DNA from 2 places in the Yersinia enterocolitica subsp. enterocolitica genome. Region 1 is predicted to be linked to the other one. Evidence: predicted binding sites of a transcription regulator. Region 1 holds the regulator's gene; the other holds the start of a gene.

Region 1 (13,226 bases):
AAAAGATTGTACCTCCTCGCAGTGCTTAAGCAATCCTTGTCATTCAGTTTCAATGAAATAACGCGAATACAGATTTTTAGTCTAAGTGGTTTGGTTTTCCTGATCTTCTGAGGCAAAATCAGGGCAGTGAAACTTTTTTTCTACAGATTTTTTTACAGATAAGAGGCATGGCGTATGTTTACCGGTATTGTTCAAGGCACCGCGCCAGTGGTTGCCATTGACGAGAAATCCAACTTCCGCACCCATGTGGTCGAAATGCCAACTGAGATGTTACCTGAATTAGCATTAGGTGCTTCAGTGGCCCACAATGGCTGCTGTTTGACAGTGACTGAGGTTAATGGAAATCGAGTCAGTTTTGATTTAATGAAGGAAACGCTGCGTATTACCAATTTGGGTGATATTAAAGTAGGCGATGTAGTTAATCTGGAGCGGGCCGCTAAATTTAGTGATGAAATTGGCGGCCATCTTATGTCCGGTCATATTATTTGTACCGCTGAAATAGCCAAAATATATACCTCAGAAAATAACCGTCAGATCTGGTTTCGACTGCCCAGCGACGATTTAATGAAATATGTATTACACAAAGGCTTTATCGGTATTGATGGCATCAGTCTGACCATTGGCGAGGTGGTGGGTAACCGTTTTTGCGTTCATTTGATTCCGGAAACACTGGCGCGAACCACATTAGGTAAAAAGCGACTGGGGCATCGGGTGAATATTGAAATAGACCCCCAAACACAGGCTGTAGTGGATACCGTTGAGCGGGTATTGGCGCAACGCGAAATTGCTCCGGTAGCAGCAGCTGAAAAAGTCGCTCGCGTATAAAATAATAAAAGGCAGGGCTGATGTGCTCCTGCCTTTTTAAGTCTGTCTTTTTAAAAGAGTATCACGTTAGATATTAACGAGCGACCCGAATACCGCCTTCTACCCCATTGGGGCTGAATAATACCTGCCACAATTGAATATCTCTGGCGCGGAATGCACCGGCACAGGCATTCAGATAATAGCTAAACATCCGCTCAAATCGAGGCGAGTAATTCTCAGCTAATTTTGGCCATGCGGCTTGGAAACGTTCATACCAGGCCATCAATGTTCGGTCGTAATCGGCCCCGAAATTATGCCAATCTTCCATGATGAAATAAGGCTCGCTGGCCTTGGCAATATGTTGTACCGACGGCAAACACCCATTGGGGAAAATATACTTATTAATCCACGGGTCAACACTCAGGTCAGTACGATTAGCGCCGATGGTATGTAGCAGAAATAAACCGTCAGGTTTTAAATTACGTTTAACTATCTCAAAATAGGTGCTGTAATTTTTAGGCCCAACATGTTCGAACATTCCCACCGAGACAATACGATCGAATTGTTCATCCAGGTCGCGATAATCTTGCAGCAAAATAGTGACATCCAAACCTTCACAGCGTTTTTGTGCCAATTTTTGCTGTTCAGCTGAAATAGTGACACCTGAAACCGACACCCCGAAATGGCGCGCGGCGTAAGCGGCTAGCCCACCCCAGCCACAACCGATATCGAGCAGCTTCATACCCGGTGCTAATTGCAGCTTCTCACAGATCATCTGCAATTTATTTTCCTGCGCTTGTTCAAGGGTGGCCGCATCTTTCCAATAGGCGCAAGAATATTGCATATTGGGGTCGAGCATTAGGCTAAACAGATCATTACCGAGATCGTAATGTTCTTTGCCGACAATCCAAGCTCGTTTCTTCGATTGCAAATTGATAATACGTGCGGCAGCAATGCGTAAAGTATCTTTGAAATGGTGTGGAAGTTGATGCTCCAGACCAGCTCTGAGAACGCGCTGGAAGAAAATATCCAGCCGATCGCATTCCCACCAGCCATCCATATAACTCTCACCTAATGCCAAAGATCCTTCTTGTAATACCCGCTTAAAGAAGTCTGGATTATTAACTCTAATATCGAAGGGACGTGAGCCATTGATTTCAATATCAGCGCGGCTCAGCATTTCTTGTACAATGCGAAACCACGGATTTTCTTGAATACTCTGGTCTTCTATACAGGATGAACTCATAGCTTCTCCATCACTTTCTTCTGACTTATGACCCGCGATAAAAACTATATGCGCAGATACATACCAATAAAGTTGGTGTTTGGTATCCATTACGGACAGAGGAAGATTAAGAAGAAACCCTAATTTAGGGCTGCTCATCCATAAGAGTAAATGTGACGCAATCCACGCGTCCAGCAAGTGCTTAAGATAATGCTTTTTTTAAATGATATTATAATCGGTTAAACCGAGTATAGGCTTGCCGGGAAGCTTTCTCAATACTAAATCTTTCCCGGCCAAAATTTCACTTAGTGACTATTTTTACAAGGAATTATGACTCCACGCAATTATAGTCATTATTATTAGTATGGACTTTTTCTTTCCTCAACGCATAACAATGAATGCCATATCCCAATGCGGCTAAAGCTACCGTTGACAGCATCACAGTGACGGTTGCCAGCAAAGGTTGGCTGATATAGGCCGACACCATCATGCTGGCAATAAAACACAAGCCCAGTTGTAGTGTGTTTTGCAACGCTGCTGCTTTACCCGTACTGGCAGGAAAGGGCATTAATGCATTTGCTACGGTAATAGGGTAGCAGGCACCATTCACAAGCGCCATTAAGCAGAACGGAATAAGTAAGGTCACCAGTGTTGGCGTCGTCAGCGTTGCTATCAGATAAAGTGCAATCATACTGATAGCATAACCGGCCAACAGCCACGGCAGTAGGGTGTTACCCTTGATTCGACTCAATGCACTACGGCAACCAAATCCCCCCAGTAGAAAGGCTACTGTTTGTGGAACATAACTCAAACCAATGACATTCGGGCTATATCCCATATCACCTAAAATAAAAGGTGAACCCGTTAGCCAGGCAAAAAAAACCGGCACTGCATGCAGCAAACATCATCACGTTGCCGCTGAATACCGGAGACTTCAGTAACTGCCAGAAACTAATGGCGTTTTTGCTTCTATCTACGTTATCCGGCGCTGTTTTTTTCCGTTCCTTAAGCAAGGCGGTCGGAATCAGTAGCAGCAGGGTAATCGCCAATAGCACGACAAAAATTGAGCGCCAGCTGAAATGGTTTAATAACCAGGCACCCAGTAATGGCGCGAGCGCAGGGGATAACGCCACTAATGGCATAATGGTCGCAAATACTCGGTTGGCCTTGCCGTCGCGATAGCGATCGACCACTAAGGCTTGCCAGCTCACCGCAGCGGAACAGACCCCCACCGCCTGAATAAAGCGCAAAACCAATAACTGCGCCGCAGTTTCAACCCATAAAATCCCCAGGCAGCCGATAGCAAATAACCCTAACCCTGCTAACAGCACCGGTTTGCGGCCTATTTTGTCCGAAACGGGTCCCCAGATAAGTTGGGCGATCGCGAAACCCGCGAGAAAGATACTAAGGCTGGCGCTGATGGAGCCGGCGGAGGTTTGGAGTTCTTGTTGCATGGCACCAAAGGCGGGCAAATACATGTCAGTGGCCAGATACCCCAACATGCTCAAACCGGCCAGGTAGAACATGAAGCTCGATGTTGTTTTCATTGTTGTTTCTCATTATATCCTTCGTCCTTGAAACCGCAGGGGTGTTAGCTGCTCTTACTTACCCGCATCACTTATTGATATAAGCTCATCGGGATGTGTTCGTTTGCTGCCTGCCTGTGGTTCCAATGACTTTGGCTAAATTATAGTTTTTGCAGGTAAAACTTTTGTTATCGAAAATTAATTGCGGGGGCATTCTAACGACGCGATATTCTGTTGTGAAACGGTAATATTTGCGCCATGCTATCAAAAAAATTGATGTCAAAAATTCCGTTTAAAGGAAGCGCAAAACCATGTGGTCAGAATACTCATTAGATGTGGTGGATGCTGTTGCGCGCACCGGGAGTTTCAGCGCTGCTGCGCAAGAATTGCACCGCGTACCGTCTGCGATAAGTTATACCGTGCGTCAATTGGAGGAGTGGTTGGCTGTGCCGCTATTTGCGCGCCGCCATCGGGATGTAGAATTGACCGAAGCAGGCAAAGTTTTTATTAAAGAATCGCGTGATGTTATCAAAAAAATGAATGACACACGTCGTCAATGTCAACAAGTGGCGAATGGCTGGCGCGGGCAATTAAATATCGTGGTCGATAAAATTGTCAAACCTCAGCGAAGCCGCCGTTTAGTGCTGGATTTTTATCGCCATTTTCCCGATATCGAATTGCGGGTGCGTTATGAAGTCTTTAACGGCGTTTGGGATGCGCTGGCGGATGGGCAAGCGGATATGGCCATTGGTGCGACGCGTGCCATCCCGGTTGGCGGGCGGTTCGTCTTCCGTGACATGGGTTTTCTGACCTGGCATTGCGTAGTAAGTATCAATCACCCTTTAGCGCAGCTAACCGGGCCACTTAACGACGATCAGTTGCGGCCTTATCCCTCCCTCTGTTTAGAGGATACTGCGCGAAATTTGCCGAAACGAGATACCTGGACGTTGGATAACCAACAGCGATTAGTGGCACCGGATTGGGCGACGGGCATAGACTGTCTGTGTGAGGGGTTATGTATTGGCATGGTGCCCGCTCATATGGTATCGCCCCTGATTGCACAAGGGAAACTGGCAGCCTTAACACTCGCTGACCCCTTACCTGCTAGCCCGTGTTGCTTGACGTGGGAGCAGAATAACCATTCCCCGGCCTTAGCCTGGATGTTGGAATATTTGGGTGACAGTGTCACGTTAAATGATGAGTGGCTAAGAGATGCTAATGGCACGGATAATGAGCTTCGGCAGAATTAGCCGCCGGTAACAGGGCGCTACCGGCAGACTAAATGTTTAGCGATGATAACTGTGCTTAGCGACGATAATCGCGGAATGGGCCATCAGCAACAGAACGACGTTCGACTAGTTTTGGATGTACTTCAATGGTTTGAGGGTCTTCGCGTTTGCTGACAATTCTGTCGAGCAACATAGCAAAAGCCGTTTCACCCAATCGCTCTTTCGGCTGATGAATGGTGGTCAACGCCGGCGAGAAATAGCGCGCATTACGCACATTGTCATACCCGATCACCGAAATATCTTGTGGTACACGCAAACCTAATTCATCTGCGGCGCATATCGCGCCCATTGCCATAATATCGCCACCACAGAATACAGCAGTCGGACGATGCTTTTGTGTCAGAATTTGATGCATGGCTTTATAGCCGGATTCTGGCTCAAAATCACCTTGAACCACCCATTCTTCTCGCAGGGTGATGTTGGCCTCCTCTAATGCTTTTAGGAAGCCCTGATGGCGACCGCCACCGGTATTACGCGATAGCTGGCCGGGGATAGCCCCGATATCGCGGTGACCACGCTCAATAAGATAACGGCCAGCTAAATAACCGCCTTCGAATGCATTATCAATAATCGAATCGGTAAAATCGCCACGGGCGGTTCCCCAATCCATCACTACCATTGGAATATTGCGATAATCCTCTAACATTCCCAGTAGCTGTTCCGGATATTCAGAACACATCACCAATAAGCCATCAACACGCTTTTGTGCCAGCATCGCCAAATAGGCTTTTTGCTTGTCCAGATTATTATGAGAGTTACATAAAATCAGAGTGTAGCCTTTGCTATAACAGCTATTTTCAACCGCTTCGATCACTTCAGCAAAATAGGGGGCTTCGCTGGATGTCGCCAACAAGCCAATTGATTTAGTGTGATTAACTTTCAAACTGCGCGCCACAGCACTCGGTGAATAATGCAGTTCTTTAATGGCTGCCCACACAGCGGCCTTGGTGTTTTCGGCGACGAAACGAGTTTTGTTGATAACGTGCGAAACGGTGGTAGTAGACACACCCGCGTGTTTGGCCACATCTTTAATCGTTGCCATAAAAAGAATGACTCCTAAGCTCACCTGTTACAGCAGGTAAGTATTATGTTAATCGTTTGCCTGCATGACTCGAACACCGCTCAGACAGAAACAAGATAGTAGGCTGGAGAGCTAAGTCAGATGGTCGTCTGAGAGTATTTATTAGACGTTATTAGTCGGCATACAGTTATGAACTGCGAATTTTGGCTGATCTGGAGGAAAAGTGGAAGAGGTAATCAATGTTATAAAGTGCGTAATGGGCACAAGATTTTTTTTCTTAACTGTGGGAAAATAATTTAACGCACTAACTATGTGCCTTTACCCTACTAAAATAAACCGGCTGAGGAGTTCTTATGGATACCAATCTGAAAATGTCGCTGATTACGACTGTTGGTGCACTGGCGATGATTATTGCCTTTAGCTTCGTGGCGGTCATGAATTAATTAAGCCGCGTGCCGGTGTGAAGTGATAAGTAGGGCGGTTAACCCGCCCTTAATTATTTCTGTTGGTAATATGATTACCCGGCGTCTTTTGCTTCTTGTCTTATCAGGCTAAGTTTTTCTCAACGAAAGACCAATTCACCAGCGCCCAGAAATTCTCCAGATATTTTGGTCGCGCATTACGATAATCAATATAGTAAGCGTGCTCCCATACATCCACAGTTAACAATGGCTTATCAGCGGTCGTCAGCGGTGTCGCCGCATTTGATGTGCTGACAATAGCTAACGTGCCATCCGTTTTTTTGACCAGCCAGGTCCAGCCCGCGCCAAAGTTTTTTACCGCCGCATCAGTAAATTGCGCTTTAAATTCAGCAAAAGATCCAAAGGATTGATTAATGGCATCGGCGACTTTTCCTGTCGGCTCGCCGCCGCCATTAGGTGATAAACAGTGCCAGTAAAAGGTGTGGTTCCAAACTTGAGCTGCATTGTTAAAAATACCGCCACTGGAGGTTTTGACAATCTCCTCCAAGGATTTACCTGCAAACTCAGTATCCTTGATCAGGTTATTGAGGTTTACCACATAGGTGTTGTGGTGCTTGCCGTAATGGTATTCCAGCGTTTCAGCAGAAATGTGCGGTTCCAGTGCATTTTGTGCATAAGGTAATGCCGGTAATTCAAAAGACATAGCTCTCTCCTTTCGGGGTTGCTCAGGGTGTTTGCTCCTCAAATCCGAACGTTAGCTCACTAAGATGTGGTGAGGAGCGGTTAAAATCGTAATTGTTGTATTTTTATTGTGGGCATTAATTTTAACAACTTTTAACAGGAATGACAGGCATAACCATATTATTTGATGGGATATTGGCTGGTTGAAGTTTGACAGGTATGTTTGACAGGTATACAAGCACCCGATAGGGCTACCGGGTGCGGTGCTTGGTTTAGCGGATAGTTTTCGGTGTCACAACACGACGAGCGCCGACATAATGATCTTGCCAGTAGTCGTTGTCTAGCATGCTGATACGAATTTCTTCACCGGTGCGTGGTGACTGAATAAATTTGCCGTTGCCTAAATAAACGCCGACATGATCAGCAACACCGCGATTAGCAATATTGAAGAACACTAAATCACCACTTTCTAATTCAGCGCGTTTAACCGGTGCTGCATCGCGCAAATGATACATTTCATTAGCAGTACGTGGCATTTTTATTCTGATGACATCTTTATAGGCGTAGTAAATAAGCCCGCTGCAATCAAAACCGGTATTAGGGGAGGTGCCACCCCAGCGATAAGGTTTCCCTACTTGCTTCATCAGTTTGCTCATTGCGGTCTGTTTAGCATGCTGATAGCGCTTTTTATGCGCAGGGCTGAGTTTTATTTTACTATTTGCTACTAATTCGGTCGCGGCTTTACCTTGGGTTTTATTGCGATGGCGACCGTAAGCCACTTTTTCGGTTTTTTTAACTGCCGCTTTTTTATTGCTAGCAGTTTTAATATTCGTTTTTTTGCTACTAGTGACTTTTGGGCTGGTAGGTTTGCTGACTTCCTGTGCCTTTTTCTTAATGGTTTTGCTGGCGGTAGCTGCCGTTTTCTTTTTATCGTTGTTGGTCGCTATTTTATTTGTCACATTTTTACTATTGGTTTTGTTGTTATCAATTTTGGCTTTTTTAGTATTTTTATCAGCTTTACGCTTTTTACGGTCATCAGGACTGGCCTGACTGACTTGGCCTTTTTTTTGCTCAGCCGAGACGTGAGCCTGCGGCGACGCATGTGCGAGGTTTAGAAATAGCTGGGTAAACAGCAGCACAAACAGCGTAAGTATTAAACGCATAATAACGCTACCAACCTTGGCCCTGAAATGAAGATGAAGAGTCACAGTATTGCCGAAACTCCGGATATAAAAAAGCGGAGAGCTACAGGATTTTAGTCGATATTGTGAGAAAACGTTAATGGCGTCGCAATTGTCGTTTTTTCACACGGCTAATGAACTTAAATCAACCATACGTCAACGAGTTAGTCGACCCGAATTTCTGGTATCCCTCAGTGAAGATAATAATGAAGAGAAGGGATCAAAAATGTTATTCTAAATGCACATATTTGTAGCTGATAATATAATCCACAACTAACCGAGTAAAACCCCTGCAAAAGATGGCGTTTTATTCCAGTGGTGACAGTCGCTACAATAGGCTGGACGCAATAATAAAATAGCCCTAATGGATAGGTTCTAAGTATTGTAGCCACTAAATGGCTTGAGGAAGCAAGAAATGACGACGATTGATAAAATTCAGCGCCAGATAGCAGAAAACCCCATCCTGCTTTACATGAAGGGCTCACCAAAACTGCCAAACTGCGGTTTCTCTGCTCAGGCTGTACAGGCGCTATCTGCTTGTGGCGAACGCTTTGCTTACGTTGATATTTTGCAGAATCCAGATATCCGTGCTGAGCTGCCAAAATACGCTAACTGGCCAACTTTCCCACAACTGTGGGTTGACGGCGAATTGGTGGGCGGTTGCGACATCCTGATGGAAATGTATCAGCGTGGTGAACTGCAACAACTGTTGAAAGAGACGGCAGATAAATACCGTACTGAAGAAGAAAAACCTGCAGCAGAGTAATGAGCTGCCAGCTTAGGTAATAAATAAAAAGGCAGCTACTTAAGCTGCCTGAGGTTATTGACAAAGTGCCCGCAGCGGTGAAAACAGGTAGATCATAAAGACGCCGTAAAATCGTCCCTGATGGCTCGAGCCGCGCCGTCCGTGGCGCGGACGCTTTACTCTTCTACCTGTCCTCACCTTGCAAGATCGAGTCGTTGGGGTTTGTCAGCAGTCTGAGGTGGCTCGCAGGCCACCTTTTTTAATAGTGAATTTGCAATTATTGACTTGAGTTAGGTTACTCAGATTCACCCGCCGGTACCGGCCAGCCACCCAATTTCTTCCAACGATTGACCAACTCACAGAATAATTTCGCCGTTTGCATTGTATCGTACAAAGCAGAGTGAGCCTGGCTGCTATCAAACGGAATACCTGCCGTCAGGCAAGCTTTTGCCAATACGGTTTGCCCCAGAACCAGCCCACTAAGTGCTGCGGTGTCGAAAGTGGCAAATGGGTGGAACGGGTTACGCTTCAAGCTGGCGCGTTCAGCCGCGGCCATCACAAAGCTGTGATCAAAATGAGCATTATGCGCGACGATAATGGCGCGGTTACAGCCTTGTTCTTTCAACCCTTTGCGCACAGCTTTGAAAATAGCATGTAACGCATCATGTTCACTCACTGCACCACGTAATGGATTGGTGGGGTCTATTCCATTAAATGCCAGCGCTTCGGGTTCCAGATTGGCACCTTCGAACGGATCTACATGAAAATGTAGCGTTTCATCAGGCAGCAGCCAACCGTCCTTGTTCATTTGCAAAGTGACGGCAGCAATCTCTAATAATGCGTCAGTTTGAGCATTAAAACCGGCGGTTTCTACATCAATTACTACGGGATAATACCCACGAAAACGGCCACTCAGGGCGTTAAGGTCACTTTTATCTGCCATCAGTTTCTTATCTTCATCGAATTCAGCACGCATTATGTCAAATTTTGGCGTGGGATGCAGGGGGATATCGCGATGAGAAAAAAGGCACCTTGCAGGTGCCTTCTTGCTAATCAGTTTCCGAGGCCGTGTCCGGCACTTTTATTCTCGATTAGCTCTATTTTGTAACCGTCTGGATCTTCGACAAAAGCAATAACCGTGTTACCGCCCTTGACCGGGCCTGCTTCACGGGTCACTTTGCCACCAGCATTGCGAATTTGGTCGCAGGTGGCGGCAACATCATCCACCCCCAAAGCCAAATGACCGAATGCCGTTCCCATCTCGTAACTGTCTACGCCCCAGTTATAGGTCAACTCGATCACTGAGCCTTCGCTCTCATCGCTGTAGCCGACGAATGCCAGTGAGTATTTATATTCGGTATTTTCACTGGTACGCAGCAAACGCATCCCTAATACCTTGGTGTAGAAATCGATGGAACGTTGCAGGTCACCGACGCGGATCATGGTATGGAGTAGGCGCATAATACCCTCTGTTGATATGTTGCCTGAATTGTGGGCAAGAGTGAATGAAACCAAGTTTAAGTATAGCCTTGGTAATTAAATCAGTTCAATGGGTTACAGAAAATGAATAGACTGCAAATGATAACGGCCAGGCATATTGCCTGACCGTGAGCAGAGAAATTGATTCACAACTAAGCAAGATTTACAGCTTTGGATAGTCGGTATAGCCCTTAGCGCCACCCCCGTAGAAGGTTTCACCGTCAGGCTCATTCAGTGGCGCATTTTGCTGCAAACGCTCAACCAGATCCGGGTTGGAAATATAGCTGCGGCCAAAGGCAACGGCATCAATAAATCCTTTCTCAATCAGGTTTTCGGCTTTTTCTGCGGTATAAGCACCTGCGCCGATAATCACCCCTTTGAAGCGGGCACGCACAGCATCGCGGAATGCATCCGAATAAGGTTTACCGCCAGCCCAGTCTGGCTCGGAAATGTGCAGATAAGCAATATGGCGTTTGTTTAATTCTTCAATCAGATACAGCGCCGCTTCTTCCTGATCTTCACCATTATCCAAACCATTGAATGGGCCTAAAGGTGAAATACGGATACCAATATGCTCAGCGCCCCATTCAGCCGCTGTGGCATCAACCACTTCTAAGGTCAGGCGAGTTCGGTTTTCAATGCTGCCACCGTATTGGTCAGTACGCTGGTTTGATGCCGGAGACATAAATTGATGTAATAAATAGCCGTGGGCCGCATGCAATTCAATATAATCAAACCCAGCCTCACGGGCATTGGCTGTTGCCTGGCGGAAATCATTAATGATGCCAGGGATCTCTTCTGTTTCCAGTGCGCGCGGCGTAGAGCAGGGAACACGAACCCAGGCACCCGTGTCATCACGAACAGTGGTGCGGGTATCTGCGGCAATGGCAGATGGCGCAACAGGTGCTTGTTGGCCTGGCTGTAAACTGTTGTGTGAAATACGGCCCACATGCCACAGTTGCACGGCAATATGTCCACCTTCATCATGCACAGCTTGCGTGATTTTTTTCCAGGCGTTTAACTGCTCTTGAGTGTGCAACCCCGGAGCGCCAGCGTAGCCTTTCGCCTGGAAAGAAATCTGAGTCGCTTCAGTGATAATCAAACCTGCACTGGCGCGTTGACGATAATATTCAGCCATTAAAGGAGTAGGAATATCACCTGGCTCAATACTACGTAAACGCGTCAGTGGAGCCATAAATACACGGTTTGGCAAAGTGAGCGCGCCAACCTTCAAAGGGGAGAACAGTTTAGCAGTCTTCATGGTGCGTCCTATATTAATAGACCAGTCGACTAGTGACTGGGTAAACCCTGAAAATAAAAAACATAACATTCAGGATCATTGAGCGGGTTGTAAAATCAGTTCGATACTTTCTAGCGCACAGGTCAGCGGCGCAACTGATCGTTTCACCTTCGCTCGCAACGAAGCGCCCAGCCACAAGGCATAGAGCGTTTCTGCGGTTGCCGCAGGGGAAAGCGTAATACGCAAAGAGCCTTCTTCAATGCCGGCTTCGATGGCATCTTGCAAACGACCAATGACGCGAGCAGTGCCGATATCTAACGCATGACGCATAGGTTCAGATAAATCACTCACTTCAGCTGATAGTTTAACCGCCAGACAAGCATTGTGGCATTCACTGCCACAATAGTTAGCAATCGCTTGAGCAAAATAGTGCAGCAGATGGTGGCGCTTATCACCTTGTGAACCGGTTAACAGGGTTGCCATCTGTGCATCATAGCGATCAAAATAGCGCTGTAGCATCGCCTCACCAAATACTTCCTTTGAGCGGAAATAGTGATAAAACGAACCCTTAGGGATACCCGCAGTCGTGAGTAACTGGCTGAGACCCATGCCATTAAAACCGAGGCGTAGGCTGAGGCTCTCACCGGTTGCTAATAGATGTTCACGAGTGTCTACATGTGCGTGCTGTGTTTTGTTCATGCTCGAAAGATTAATAGACCGATCGGTCTAGGTCAAGAAAAAAAATGCCAGCGGAGAGTACGCTGGCATCAATATAGATATCTATCGGCTATTTATTTATGACTACTTTTTTATCGGTTTGCCTTAACTTCGACATTTTTGTAGCAAATCCATTCCAGATTGATATTCAGTAGTTTGAACATTCATCATTCCTAAAATGGTGTGGAAGAGATTATCTTGTGAAATCTCATCATGTTGCGCGCTATCGGACAAACACTGGCGATCAATGCCATAGTTTTTGGTGTATTCAGGCGACAACCACATCAAAAAAGGAATATGTGTCTGCTGGCTGGGGGCAAACATATAGGGTGTGCCATGTAAATACATGCCATTTTCACCTAACGATTCTCCGTGGTCAGAGAGATAAACCAGTGCGGTGTTAAATCTATCATTATGCTGTTGCAGTAATTTGATGGTGTTATCGAGCATCGCATCAGTATAAAGAATGGAATTGTCATAGGTATTGACCAGTTCCTGTGGCGTGCAATCCTGAATTTGGTTGCTATCACAGGTAGGAGCAAACTGACGTATTTCTGACGTGGATCGGCGATAGTAAGCTGGGCCGTGACTGCCCATCTGATGTAACACAATAACGCCATCGCTTTGTAGCCCCTTGATATAATTATCTAACTTGTAGAGCAATGCATTATCCATGCAAACACCATTCTCACAATCAGTGGTTAATTGCAGCTGTGTGACGTCCTGATGAGGAATGCGATCGCAGGCACCTTTACAGCCACCATCATTTTCGCGCCACAACACATTTAACCCGGCATGGGCAAGAATATCCATCAAGCCTTCCTGATGGCTGGCAAGTGTTGCATCATAATTTTGCCGCGGCATATTTGAGAACATACAAGGCACGGATACCGCTG
Region 2 (5,991 bases), 3.1 Mb from region 1:
ACGATACCTCTGCGGTTATCGATGCTTTACACCGGCGTTTCCCGAAGATTGTCGGCCCACGTAAAGATGATATCTGCTACGCCACAACTAACCGCCAAGAAGCGGTGCGGAATTTGGCGAATGATGCCGACGTGGTGCTGGTGGTTGGCTCGAAAAACTCATCTAACTCAAACCGGTTAGCTGAACTCGCACAACGCATGGGTAAACCCGCTTATCTGATTGATTCGGCAGCTGATATCCAAGAGTCATGGTTACAGAATGCGAAATGCATTGGCGTGACCGCAGGAGCCTCTGCACCCGATATTCTGGTACAGCAAGTGATTGCCCGTTTACAAGCGCTTGGTGCGGGTGGGTCGGTTGAGCTTCGTGGCCGCGAAGAAAGTATTGTATTCGAAGTCCCAAAAGAGTTACGTGTTGAGGTTAAGCAGATCGACTGATCTCTGGCATGTATTCATAACGTTATCAAGCAGCCCTGAGTGGCTGCTTTTTTATGGATGTATTTCGCCATAGCTGCATGAATATGCGAAATAACCGTATTATGCCAGATGAACCGTTATTGTACTGACTCCGTTTGGATTGCACATTGAGCTGCCCATACATGCTCACGGCGAGAGGGTTAGCAAATGTTATGCAAGGAATTAAGTGGTTTCACTGATAAAAGCAGCCGTATATCATTTTTTTCTAATACAGATTAAATAGGCTGGCAGAGTCGATGACGGGCGGCTAATCTGAACCCTTGTCAGGGTAGATGACACAATATTGGGAGAACTCATGACTAATTCAACAATTCGCATCGCCGTTGTCGGTGCAGGCGGCCGTATGGGTCGGCAGCTTATTCAGGCAATCACGCAGACTAAAGGTGTGGTGCTGGGTGCCGCAGTAGAGCGCGCGGGGTCCACTCTGGTGGGAAGTGATGCGGGTGAACTGGCCGGAACAGGTTTGCTAAATATCGCCGTAAGTGATGATTTATCTAAAGTAACTGATCATTTTGATGTGTTGATCGACTTTACTCGACCAGAGGGCACTCTGGAACATTTAGCTATTTGCCGCGCACATCATAAGGCAATGGTGATTGGAACCACCGGTTTTGATGATGCCGGTAAAGCCGCCATCAGCGCCGCATCAGCAGAGATTGGTATTGTGTTCGCCGCAAACTTCAGTGTTGGGGTCAATGTGGTACTTAAGTTGCTTGAAAAAGCCGCCAAAGTGATGGGCGATTACACTGATATCGAAATTATTGAAGCGCATCACCGCTATAAAGTTGATGCGCCGTCAGGGACCGCATTAGCGATGGGCGAGGCTATTGCTGAATCTTTAGGGCGGTCACTGAAAGATTGCGCAGTTTATACCCGCGAAGGCCATACCGGAGAACGCAAACCAGGCACTATTGGTTTTGCGACAGTGCGTGCTGGCGATATTGTCGGGGAGCACACCGCCATGTTTGCCGACATTGGCGAACGGGTTGAAATCACCCATAAAGCCACTAGCCGCATGACTTTTGCCAATGGTGCCGTTAAATCTGCTATATGGCTTTCTAATCATGATAATGGCTTGTTTGATATGCGAGATGTACTGAGTTTGAATGAACTTTAAAGGTGTAAAGCACAACCCGTGATGTGGTTGTTTTTATCATAATCATATGATAACAGGGCAATATTTTATTGTCCTTTTTTGTTTGTTTATATAATCAGATGTCTTATTCATTTTTTTATACGTAATGTCGTTTTTGTTGTGTTTTATCTCGTTTTTTTATCTTTTAGTGTCCTCATTATCTATTAGTACTCATTTTCATCACTTCAGAACGATTTTTTTCAGTCACATACTCTCGCAACCGTTTACTATGCTAAGTTAGCATGTGTTTTTGCCGCTATAATCGTCTCATTTTAATGAGAACGGTAAAAAACAGAGAAAAAATGGCACTTTGGCTAGACAAGAGCGTCACTCATCATTAAAATGCGCCCAATTTGCCAAAAATTAGCTTTGAGGGCGGTTTTTGCATTGATTTAGGTCGCTAGATATGAATTAATATGCAAATAATGTGACTGTTTATTCCTTGGAGGGTGTTTTGATTAAGTCAGCGCTATTGGTTCTCGAAGACGGAACCCAATTTCACGGTCGGGCCATCGGGGCAGAAGGTACGGCAGTGGGGGAAGTGGTCTTCAATACGTCGATGACCGGTTATCAAGAAATCCTTACTGATCCTTCCTACTCCCGCCAGATCGTCACTCTTACTTATCCTCATATCGGCAATGTCGGCACCAATGCCTCCGATGAAGAATCCTCCGCAGTACACGCCCAAGGTCTGGTTATTCGCGACCTGCCATTGATTGCCAGCAATTACCGTAATGAAGAAGGCTTATCTGAGTATCTCAAGCGCCACAATATTGTAGCGATTGCAGATATTGATACCCGTAAGCTGACACGGTTGCTGCGTGAGAAGGGCGCGCAAAACGGCTGTATTATTGTGGGTGACTTATCAGATGCTGCGCTGGCGCTGGAAAAAGCCAAAGCATTCCCAGGCTTGAAAGGGATGGATCTGGCCAAAGAGGTGACTACCAAAGAAGTGTATCAATGGCTGCAAGGCAGTTGGACTCTGGAAGGCGACTTACCGGCGGCGAAACAACCTGAAGATCTGCCATTCCATGTTGTGGCGTACGACTACGGTGTAAAACGCAATATTCTGCGCATGCTAGTTGACCGTGGTTGCCGCCTGACCATTGTTCCGGCGCAGACCCCGGCTGAAGACGTCCTGAAGTTAAATCCGGATGGCATTTTCTTATCCAACGGCCCAGGTGACCCTGAGCCATGCGATTATGCTATCGCGGCGATTAAACGCTTCCTGGAAACTGATATTCCGGTATTTGGTATCTGTTTAGGCCATCAACTGCTGGCTCTGGCTAGCGGTGCGAAAACTGTAAAAATGAAATTTGGTCATCATGGCGGCAACCACCCAGTGAAAGATTTGGATGCCAATTGTGTGATGATCACTGCGCAGAACCACGGTTTCGCCGTTGATGAAACCACATTGCCGTCCAACCTACGCACTACTCACGTTTCTTTATTCGATGGTTCCCTGCAAGGGATTCACCGTACCGATAAAGCAGCTTTCAGCTTCCAGGGTCACCCTGAAGCCAGCCCTGGGCCGCACGATGCCGCTCCGCTGTTTGATCACTTTATCGAGCTGATTGAAGCTTATCGCGCGACAGCCGCTAGCCATACTAATAAATAATCAGGAGCGCCAAACCATGCCAAAACGTACAGATATAAAAAGCATCCTGATTCTGGGCGCAGGCCCAATCGTTATCGGCCAGGCTTGTGAGTTTGACTACTCCGGTGCCCAGGCTTGTAAAGCGCTGCGTGAAGAGGGTTACCGCGTTATCTTGGTAAACTCTAACCCCGCCACAATTATGACTGACCCGGAAATGGCTGATGCAACTTATATCGAGCCGATTCACTGGGAAGTGGTGCGCAAAATCATTGAAAAAGAGCGCCCAGACGCAGTATTGCCAACTATGGGCGGCCAAACCGCACTGAACTGCGCACTAGAATTGGAGCGTCAAGGAGTGCTGGCTGAATTCGGTGTCACCATGATTGGTGCAACCGCTGATGCTATCGATAAAGCTGAAGACCGCCGTCGCTTTGATATCGCGATGAAAAAAATTGGTCTGGATACCGCTCGTTCAGGTATCGCGCACAATATGGAAGAAGCCCTCGCCGTTGCGGCTGATGTAGGTTTCCCGTGCATTATCCGCCCATCCTTTACCATGGGGGGCACCGGTGGCGGTATCGCGTATAACCGCGAAGAGTTTGAAGAAATCTGCGAGCGCGGCCTGGATTTATCGCCAACCAAAGAGTTGCTGATTGACGAGTCACTGATTGGTTGGAAAGAGTATGAGATGGAAGTTGTTCGCGATAAAAACGACAACTGCATCATTGTCTGCTCTATTGAGAACTTCGATGCCATGGGGATTCATACCGGCGACTCCATCACTGTGGCACCGGCGCAGACCCTGACTGACAAAGAATATCAAATCATGCGTAATGCCTCGATGGCAGTGCTGCGTGAAATCGGCGTGGAGACTGGCGGCTCCAACGTGCAGTTCTCGGTTAATCCGAAAAATGGTCGTTTGATCGTCATTGAAATGAACCCACGTGTATCTCGCTCTTCCGCTTTGGCATCTAAAGCCACTGGCTTTCCGATTGCCAAAATTGCGGCCAAGCTGGCAGTGGGTTACACGCTTGATGAATTGATGAATGACATCACTGGTGGCCGCACTCCGGCTTCCTTCGAGCCATCTATCGACTATGTTGTCACTAAAATTCCTCGCTTTAACTTCGAAAAATTCGCCGGTAGCAATGACCGCCTGACAACCCAGATGAAATCTGTGGGTGAAGTGATGGCCATTGGTCGTACTCAGCAGGAATCATTGCAAAAAGCACTGCGCGGTTTGGAAGTGGGTGCGACCGGTTTTGACCCTAAAGTCAGCCTTGATGATCCAGAAGCCCTGACTAAAATTCGCCGTGAATTGAAAGAAGCAGGTTCTGACCGAATTTGGTATATCGCCGATGCATTCCGCGCCGGTATGTCTGTTGATGGTGTCTTTAACCTGACCAACGTCGACCGCTGGTTCCTGGTTCAGATTGAAGAGCTGGTACGTCTGGAAGAGAACGTAGCAGAACTCGGTATCAATGGCTTGACCGCAGAGTTCATGCGTCACTTGAAACGCAAAGGTTTTGCCGATGCCCGCCTGGCGAAGTTGGTTGGTGCGGCTGAAAGCGAAGTGCGCAAGTTGCGTTACAAGTATGGTTTGCACCCGGTTTATAAACGTGTAGATACCTGTGCGGCAGAGTTCTCAACCGACACCGCCTACATGTACTCGACTTACGAGGAAGAGTGCGAATCCAATCCAACCAGCGAACGCCCGAAAATTATGGTGCTGGGTGGTGGCCCGAACCGTATCGGTCAAGGGATTGAATTCGACTATTGCTGTGTACACGCGTCATTGGCACTGCGTGAAGACGGTTATGAAACCATCATGGTGAACTGTAACCCTGAAACGGTTTCTACAGACTACGACACCTCTGACCGCCTCTATTTTGAATCGGTGACATTAGAAGACGTGCTGGAAATCGTCCGCATCGAGAAACCGCAAGGTGTTATCGTGCAATACGGCGGTCAAACGCCATTGAAATTAGCGCGTGAATTGGAAGCTGCCGGTGTGCCGATTATCGGTACCAGCCCTGATGCGATTGACCGCGCCGAAGACCGCGAGCGTTTCCAGCAGGCAGTAAACCGTCTGGGCTTGAAACAACCAGCTAACGCTACGGTAGCGACTATCGAGCAAGCAGTTGAAAAAGCAGCAGGTTTGGGTTATCCGCTGGTGGTTCGCCCATCTTATGTGTTGGGCGGCCGCGCAATGGAAATCGTTTATGACGAAGTTGACCTGCGCCGTTACTTCCAAAATGCGGTCAGTGTGTCAAATGATGCGCCAGTATTGCTCGACCGCTTCCTTGATGATGCGGTAGAAGTGGATGTAGATGCCATTTGCGATGGTGAGCGCGTGTTAATTGGCGGCATTATGGAGCACATTGAGCAAGCAGGGGTTCATTCCGGTGACTCAGCATGTTCATTGCCGGCTTACACCCTGAGCAAGGAAATTCAGGATGTGATGCGCCAGCAAGTGGAAAAATTGGCCTTTGAACTTTGTGTCCGCGGCTTGATGAATGTGCAGTTTGCGGTAAAAAATAACGAAGTTTACCTGATTGAAGTCAACCCACGAGCAGCTCGTACTGTGCCATTCGTTTCTAAAGCGACCGGCATACCGCTGGCAAAAATTGCCGCGCGCGTGATGGTAGGGCAGACACTGGCACAGCAAGGTGTTCTGGAAGAGATTATTCCGCCTTATTATTCGGTAAAAGAAGTGGTGTTGCCATTCAACAAATTCCCTGGTGTTGATCCGATTTTAGGGCCAGAAATGCGCTCTACCGGTG

What was found. The regulator PurR, encoded in region 1, represses purine synthesis genes. The targets are predictions, from matches to a motif close to CANGCAAACGTTTGCNTG.
Region 2: the regulator PurR is predicted to act here: its motif matches at 1,825-1,842, upstream of carA (glutamine-hydrolyzing carbamoyl-phosphate synthase small subunit).

Annotation. Positions count from the first base shown of each region.
Region 1 covers NZ_LR590469.1:947,384-960,609, forward strand. The annotation lists gene FGL26_RS04410 (riboflavin synthase) at 175-825, shown strand; gene cfa (cyclopropane fatty acyl phospholipid synthase) at 899-2,050, opposite strand; partial or broken gene punC (purine nucleoside transporter PunC) at 2,358-3,576, opposite strand; gene punR (DNA-binding transcriptional activator PunR) at 3,867-4,805, shown strand; gene purR (HTH-type transcriptional repressor PurR) at 4,861-5,886, opposite strand; gene cydH (cytochrome bd-I oxidase subunit CydH) at 6,219-6,308, shown strand; gene sodB (superoxide dismutase [Fe]) at 6,412-6,990, opposite strand; gene FGL26_RS04445 (C40 family peptidase) at 7,241-8,131, opposite strand; gene FGL26_RS04450 (Grx4 family monothiol glutaredoxin) at 8,565-8,915, shown strand; gene rnt (ribonuclease T) at 9,190-9,837, opposite strand; gene gloA (lactoylglutathione lyase) at 9,948-10,355, opposite strand; gene nemA (alkene reductase) at 10,537-11,634, opposite strand; gene FGL26_RS04470 (TetR/AcrR family transcriptional regulator) at 11,710-12,312, opposite strand; gene eptA (phosphoethanolamine transferase EptA) at 12,436-13,226, opposite strand, start outside.
Region 2 covers NZ_LR590469.1:4,060,042-4,066,032, forward strand. The annotation lists gene ispH (4-hydroxy-3-methylbut-2-enyl diphosphate reductase) at 1-437, shown strand, start outside; gene dapB (4-hydroxy-tetrahydrodipicolinate reductase) at 772-1,593, shown strand; gene carA (glutamine-hydrolyzing carbamoyl-phosphate synthase small subunit) at 2,066-3,229, shown strand; gene carB (carbamoyl-phosphate synthase large subunit) at 3,246-5,991, shown strand, end outside.